Alicycliphilus denitrificans K601: one gene and its partner. The main gene of each other region encodes a partner of the protein of the gene in region 2 in a complex. Links are inferred from orthologs where the notes say so. Each region holds a gene or a part of one and is shown on either strand. Other genes may lie near its edges. The genes, in order: ALIDE2_RS18080 and uvrB.

The links.
Region 1: the proteins of uvrB (region 2) and ALIDE2_RS18080 are in contact, whole or in part, in a crystal structure (PDB 7EGT), measured with the Thermus thermophilus proteins. The link is inferred for Alicycliphilus denitrificans K601 from one-to-one orthologs. Residues at the interface, in WP_096411307.1 of Thermus thermophilus: Glu23, Leu25, Arg26, Asp27, Gly28, Glu29, Arg30, Phe31, Arg55, Glu326, Asp327, Phe328, Glu379, Ser382, Gln383, His398, Gly400, Arg401; in WP_096412145.1 of Thermus thermophilus: His654, Arg656, Phe657, Gln666, Asp668, Glu669, Lys680, Arg681, Leu682, Ser683, Lys685, Tyr686, Ala687.

What each region holds. Positions count from the first base shown.
Region 1 is NC_015422.1:3,788,104-3,791,437, forward strand. Bases 312-3,334 are described here. They hold ALIDE2_RS18080 (UvrD-helicase domain-containing protein), read right to left. Parts: upstream 3,007-3,334; coding sequence 616-3,006; downstream 312-615. Other genes in these bases: ALIDE2_RS18075 (PhoX family protein), read left to right, coding at 312-594; ALIDE2_RS18085 (GMP reductase), read left to right, coding at 3,208-3,334. In the rest of the region: more of ALIDE2_RS18075, read left to right, coding at 1-311. UniProt on the Escherichia coli protein: A helicase with DNA-dependent ATPase activity. Unwinds DNA duplexes with 3'-5' polarity. Translocates on single-stranded DNA with 3'-5' polarity. Initiates unwinding more efficiently from a nicked substrate than double-stranded DNA.
Region 2 is NC_015422.1:2,495,054-2,498,296, reverse strand. Bases 181-3,112 are described here. They hold uvrB (excinuclease ABC subunit UvrB), read right to left. Parts: upstream 2,725-3,112; coding sequence 637-2,724; downstream 181-636. Other genes in these bases: ALIDE2_RS11930 (amino acid aminotransferase), read left to right, coding at 2,840-3,112; iscR (Fe-S cluster assembly transcriptional regulator IscR), read right to left, coding at 181-386. In the rest of the region: more of iscR, read right to left, coding at 1-180; more of ALIDE2_RS11930, read left to right, coding at 3,113-3,243. UniProt on the Escherichia coli protein: The UvrABC repair system catalyzes the recognition and processing of DNA lesions. A damage recognition complex composed of 2 UvrA and 2 UvrB subunits scans DNA for abnormalities.

The DNA of each region.
Region 1 (3,334 bases), 1.3 Mb from region 2 along the record:
CTGCAGAACTGCGAGAAGTCCATGGTGGCCGGCGACGCGGCCAACGTGCCGGGCAACGGCATCTCCATCCCCAGGCAGCTCAAGGCCGGCGTGGTCATGGCGCTGAGCCTGCGCGGCGGCCAGAAGGACACGGACGGCAAGGCCATCAACAGCGAATGGATGCCCGTGGACACCAAGGCCCTGCTGGCCGGCGAGGACATCGCCGCCGACGCGCTGGGCAACACCGCCAACCCGGACAGGATCGCCAACCCCGACAACCTGAAGTTCTCGGAAAAGCTGCGCACCCTGTTCATCGGCGAGGACAGCGGCCAGCACGTGAACAACTTCCTGTGGGCCTACAACGTGGACACCAAGCAGCTCTCGCGCATCATGTCGATTCCCGCGGGCGGCGAATCCACGGGCCTGCACGCGGTGGACGAGATCAACGGCTGGACCTACATCATGAGCAACTTCCAGCACGCGGGCGACTGGGGCGGCATCCACGGCGTGGTCAAGGATCAGCTCGACCCGCTGATCCGCGCCAACTACCGTGGCAAGGCCGGCGCGGCCGTGGGCTACCTCACGGGTACGCCCAGCCAGCCCAGGCTGGGTTGAGGCCCCGCGGCGCCCGGCTGCCTACTCGACCACCGTGAGCTTGGCCACCGACAGCGCCAGCCACTTGGTACCGTGGCGCGGAAAGTGCACCTGGGCGCGCGCGTCGTCGCCCTGGCCTTCGATGGCCAGCACCTTGCCCTCGCCGAACTTGGTGTGGAACACCGCCAGCCCCACGCGCAGGCCGTGGGCGGGCTCCTCCTTGCGCGGCGGCACGGGTGGGCTGGCGAAGGCCGCGGCGTTGAAGCCAAAACCGGCCCTGGCGCCCGCACCATAAGCGCTTGCAGCTCTTGAATCAGGAGCATAAGAGCCAAACCCCTGCTGCCGGGGCGTGAGCCACTTGAGCGCCTCCTCGGGCAGTTCGTCGAAGAAGCGGCTCCTGACGTTGTAGCGCGTCTGGCCGTGCAGCAAACGGGTCTGCGCGTGGCTCAGGTACAGGCGCTTTCTCGCGCGGGTGATGGCCACGTACATCAGGCGGCGCTCTTCCTCCAAGCCACCCTGGTCGCTCATGGCGTTCTCGTGCGGGAACAGGCCCTCCTCCATGCCGCCGATGAACACGCAGTCGAACTCCAGGCCCTTGCTGGCGTGCACGGTCATGAGCTGCACCGCGTCCTGCCCGGCCTGGGCTTGGTTGTCGCCTGCCTCCAGCGCCGCATGCGTGAGGAAGGCGGCCAGGGGCGAGAGCGTCTCGCCCGTGTCGGTGTCCACCAGGGGCTGCTGCAGGAGCGGCCGGTTCGGGTCCAGCCCCTGGCTGGCGGGGCTTTGCGTGAGCGCCGCGCCCGTTTCGTCGAGCGGCAGGGCCACGGCGTCGCGGCCGAAGCCCTCCTGGGTGACGAAGCTCTCGGCCGCGCTGATGAGCTCGTCCAGGTTCTCCAGCCGGTCCGCGCCCTCCTTCTCGTTGCGGTAGTGCTCCAGCAGGCCGCTGGACTCCAGCACCTGGCCGATGATGGCGCGCAGGTTCCGGCCCTGGGTCTGCTCGCGCATCACATCCACCATGGCCACGAAGGCGCCCAGGTTCGCGCCCGCCTTGCCGGGCACGCTGCTCACCGCGTCGTGCAGCGAGCAGCCGCTGCCGCGCGCGGCGTCCTGCAGCTGCTCCAGCGTGCGCGCGCCTATGCCGCGCGGCGGGAAGTTGACCACGCGCATGAAGCTCGTGTCGTCGTGCGGGTTCTCCAGCAGGCGCAGGTAGGCCAGCGCGTGCTTGATCTCGGCGCGCTCGAAGAAGCGCAGGCCGCCGTACACGCGGTAGGGCACGCTGGCGTTGAACAGGGCCGATTCGATGACCCGGCTCTGCGCATTGCTGCGGTAGAGCACGGCGATCTCGCTGCGCGGCATCGGGCCCTCGCGCACGAGCTGCCGGATCTCGTCCACGATCCACTGCGCCTCGGCCAGATCGGTGGGCGCCTCGTACACGCGCACGGGCTCGCCCGGCCCCTGCGTGGTGCGCAGGTTCTTGCCCAGGCGGCGGCTGTTGTGTGCGATCAGCGCGTTGGCCGAGTCGAGGATGTTGCTGTAGCTTCGGTAGTTCTGCTCCAGCTTGATCTGGTGGCGCACGTCGAACTCGCGCACGAAGTCCTGCATGTTGCCCACGCGCGCGCCGCGGAAGGCGTAGATGCTCTGGTCGTCGTCGCCCACGGCGATCACGCCGCCCTGGGTGACCAGGCGCCCGTCCACCACGTCGCCCGCGAGCTGCTTGAGCCAGGCGTACTGCAGCCTGTTGGTGTCCTGGAACTCGTCCACCAGGATGTGCCGGAAGCGCCGCTGGTAGTGCACGCGCACGGGGTCGTTGTCACGCAGCAGCTCGAAGGAGCGCAGCATCAGCTCGCCGAAGTCCACCACGCCCTCGCGCTGGCACTGCTCCTCGTAGAGCTGGTAGAGCTCCACCTTCTTGCGCGTGTCGGAGTCGTGCACCTCCACGTCGCGCGGGCGCAGGCCCTCCTCCTTGCAGCCGGCGATGAAGTATGCGAGCTGCTTCGGGGGAAAGCGCTCCTCGTCCACGTTGAACTGCTTGCACAGGCGCTTGACGGCCGAGAGCTGGTCCTGCGTATCCAGGATCTGGAACGACTGCGGCAGGCCGGCCAGCTTGTGGTGCGCGCGCAGCATGCGGTTGCACAGGCCGTGGAAGGTGCCGATCCACATGCCGCGCACGTTGATGGGCAGCATGGCGGACAGGCGCGTGAGCATCTCCTTGGCCGCCTTGTTGGTGAAGGTGACGGCCAGGATGCCGCCCGGCGTGGCATGGCCGGTCGAGAGCAGCCAGGCGATGCGCGTGGTGAGCACGCGCGTCTTGCCCGACCCCGCGCCCGCCAGGATCAGCGCATGGCCCGCGGGCAGGGTGACGGCGGCGAGCTGCTCGGGATTCAGGCCTTGCAGGAGCGCTGCAGGCGCCGGCGGAAACGATTCTGGGGAGTGCATCCCGGGATTGTAGAAACCCCCTTGCCGCCCGCAGGCTTGAAAGGCAAGCCGCGCGGCACAGGTATACAATCAATTACCGGGCCCAAGTTTCTTGCGCCCGGTTTTTTTGCGCCTGCGCACCATGAAAACCGGCCGCAAGCCAAGCGCCCTTTCCGCCCGCGAAATCCCTTGCGGGCGGCCCCTACAGGAGCTTGGAACCTCATGGAAATCTTCGACTACGACAACATCCTGCTGCTGCCGCGCAAGTGCCGCGTGCAAAGCCGCTCGGAGTGCGACGCCGGCGTGGAGCTGGGCGGGCGGCGCTTCAGGCTGCCGGTGGTGCCGGCCA
Region 2 (3,243 bases):
TTCTGCAGCGTCACGGAATCGAGGAACTCCACCATACGCTGGTTCAGCGTGGCCCAGAGGTCGTGCGTCATGCAGCGGCCCGCCTCGCCCAGGCAGTTCTCCTTGCCGCCGCATTGCGTGGCGTCGATGGGCTCGTCCACGGAGACGATGATGTCGGCTACGGTAATATCGCCCGCCTTGCGGGCCAGCGTGTAGCCGCCGCCGGGGCCACGCGTGGACTCCACCAGTTCGTGACGACGCAGCTTGCCGAACAGCTGCTCCAGGTAGGACAGCGAAATCTGCTGGCGCTGGCTGATGGCCGCCAGGGTGACGGGGCCATTGTTCTGGCGCAGGGCCAGGTCGATCATGGCGGTGACCGCAAAACGGCCTTTGGTAGTGAGACGCATCGCAAGCTCCTTTGTCTAGGCTTGATCGTTATCAAAACGCCCGGACATGGCTTGATCCACGCCCTGGCACCGTCTCCGCCCTTTCCACGGAGCTGGCAGCCCGTAACCGCTGCCCCGAGGCCCTTGTCTTCGCTAGGCTCTATTAGTTGAGTAGTTGGTGGGAGTATAGCACAAACCCTATCAATTTTGTCGGGTAACTAGACTGCACAGTCGCATTTCCCCCCGCCCGGTCACACACCCGGTGCCGCGCTCAGGCCGGGACATGGTCGCCGCCATGGGCGCCAAAGACCCGGTCCTTCAGGCGGGCTAGCTCGTCGCGCACACGCGCGGCCTGTTCGAATTCCAGGTTGCGCGCATGTTCCAGCATGCGTTTCTCCAACCGCTTGATCTCGCGCGCGATGTCCTTTTCGGACATCTCCTCGAGCTCGGCGTGGCGCGCCGCCTCCTGCTCCAGGCGCAACGCCTCCTGGCCGGCCTTTTCGCTGTAGACGCCGTCAATCAGGTCTCTTACCTGCTTGACAATGCTGCGCGGCGTGATCCCCAGCGCCTCGTTGTGTGCGATCTGTTTGGCACGCCGGCGTTCCGTCTCGCCGATGGCTTTTTTCATCGAGTCGGTCACACGGTCGGCGTACAAAATGGCCTTGCCGTTGACGTTGCGCGCCGCGCGGCCAATGGTCTGGATCAGGCTGCGCTCGGCACGCAGAAAGCCTTCTTTGTCGGCGTCCAGAATGGCGACCAGCGACACCTCGGGGATGTCCAAACCCTCGCGCAGCAGGTTGATGCCCACCAGCACGTCGAAGGCGCCCAGGCGCAGGTCGCGGATGATTTCCACGCGCTCCACGGTGTCCACGTCGGAGTGCAGGTAGCGCACCTTCACGCCGTTGTCGGCGAGGTAGTCGGTCAGCTGCTCGGCCATGCGCTTGGTCAGCGTGGTGATGAGCACGCGCTCGTTCTTCTCCACGCGCAGGCGGATTTCCTGCAGCACGTCGTCGACCTGGGTGCTGGCCGGGCGCACCTCCACCTCGGGATCGACCAGGCCCGTGGGGCGCACCACCTGGTCCACGATCTGGCCCGAGTGCTCCTTCTCGTAGTCCGCCGGCGTGGCCGAGACGAAGACCACCTGGCGCATGCGCTGCTCGAACTCCTCGAACTTGAGCGGGCGGTTGTCCAGCGCCGAAGGCAGGCGAAAGCCGTATTCGACCAGCGTGGTCTTGCGCGAGCGGTCGCCGTTGTACATGGCGTTGAGCTGGCCGATCATCTGGTGGCTCTCGTCGAGGAACATCAGCGCATCGGGCGGCAGGTAGTCGGTGAGCGTGCTCGGCGGCTCGCCCGGGGCGGCGCCCGAGAGGTGGCGCGTGTAGTTCTCGATGCCCTTGCAGTGCCCCACCTCGGACAGCATCTCCAGGTCGAAGCGCGTGCGCTGCTCCAGGCGCTGGGCCTCGACCAGCTTGCCCTCCCTGGCGAAGAACTCCAGGCGCTCGCGCAGTTCCTCCTTGATGGTCTCCACGGCGCCCAGCACCACGTCGCGCGGCGTCACGTAGTGGCTGCTGGGGTAGACGGTGAAGCGCGGGATTTTCTGCTGCACGCGCCCGGTGAGCGGGTCGAACAGCTGCAGGCTCTCGACCTCGTCGTCGAAGAGCTCGATGCGCACCGCGAGCTCGGAATGCTCGGCCGGGAACACGTCGATGGTGTCGCCGCGCACGCGGAACTTGCCGCGCGAGAAGTCCTGGTCGTTGCGCTGGTACTGCATGCGGATCAGCTGGGCGATCACCTCGCGCTGGCCCATCCTGTCGCCGGCGCGCAGCGTCATCACCATGCGGTGGTAGCTCTCGGGGTTGCCGATGCCGTAGATGGCCGACACGGTGGCGACGATGACCACATCACGGCGCTCCAGCAGGCTCTTGGTGCAAGACAGGCGCATCTGCTCGATGTGCTCGTTGATGGCGCTGTCCTTCTCGATGAACAGGTCGCGCTGCGGCACGTAGGCCTCGGGCTGGTAGTAGTCGTAGTAGCTGACGAAATACTCCACCGCGTTCTTGGGGAAGAACTCGCGGAACTCGCTGTAGAGCTGCGCCGCCAGCGTCTTGTTGGGCGCGAACACGATGGCCGGACGGCCCAGGCGGGCGATCACGTTGGCCATGGTGAAGGTCTTGCCCGAACCCGTCACGCCCAGCAGGGTCTGGAACACCTCGCCGTCGCGCACGCCCTCCACCAGCTTGGCGATGGCCTCGGGCTGGTCGCCCGCCGGCGGATAGGGCTGGAACAGCTCGAACGGCGAGTCGGGAAAGTGGACGAACTGCCCGGCGGGTGCGGGCGCGGCAGTGGCGGCTGGTTGCATGGCGGCGGTCAACGACACCCGGACGCGCGTCGTTCATTAAAATTGCGGGCTGACCCGAAAGCCTACTGCACCTGGGGTCACGCGCGAGAAATTCCACCCCCCTCAAGGATTCTTCATGTCTCTGTTTTCTGCCGTCGAAATGGCACCCCGCGACCCCATCCTGGGTCTGAACGAACAATTCGCCGCCGACACCAACCCCGCCAAGGTCAACCTGGGCGTGGGCGTGTACTTCGACGACAACGGCAAGCTGCCCCTGCTGCAGTGTGTGCAGGCGGCCGAAAAGGCCATGATGGACAAGCCCACGGCGCGCGGCTATCTGCCGATCGACGGCATCGCCGCCTACGACAACGCCGTCAAGGCGCTGGTGTTCGGCGCCGACTCCGACGTGGTCAAGTCCGGCCGCGTGGCCACGGTGCAGGCCATCGGCGGCACGGGCGGCCTGAAGATCGGCGCCGACTTCCTGAAAAAGGTCAGCCCGGATGCCAAGGTGCTGATCTCCGACCCGAGCTGGGAGAACCA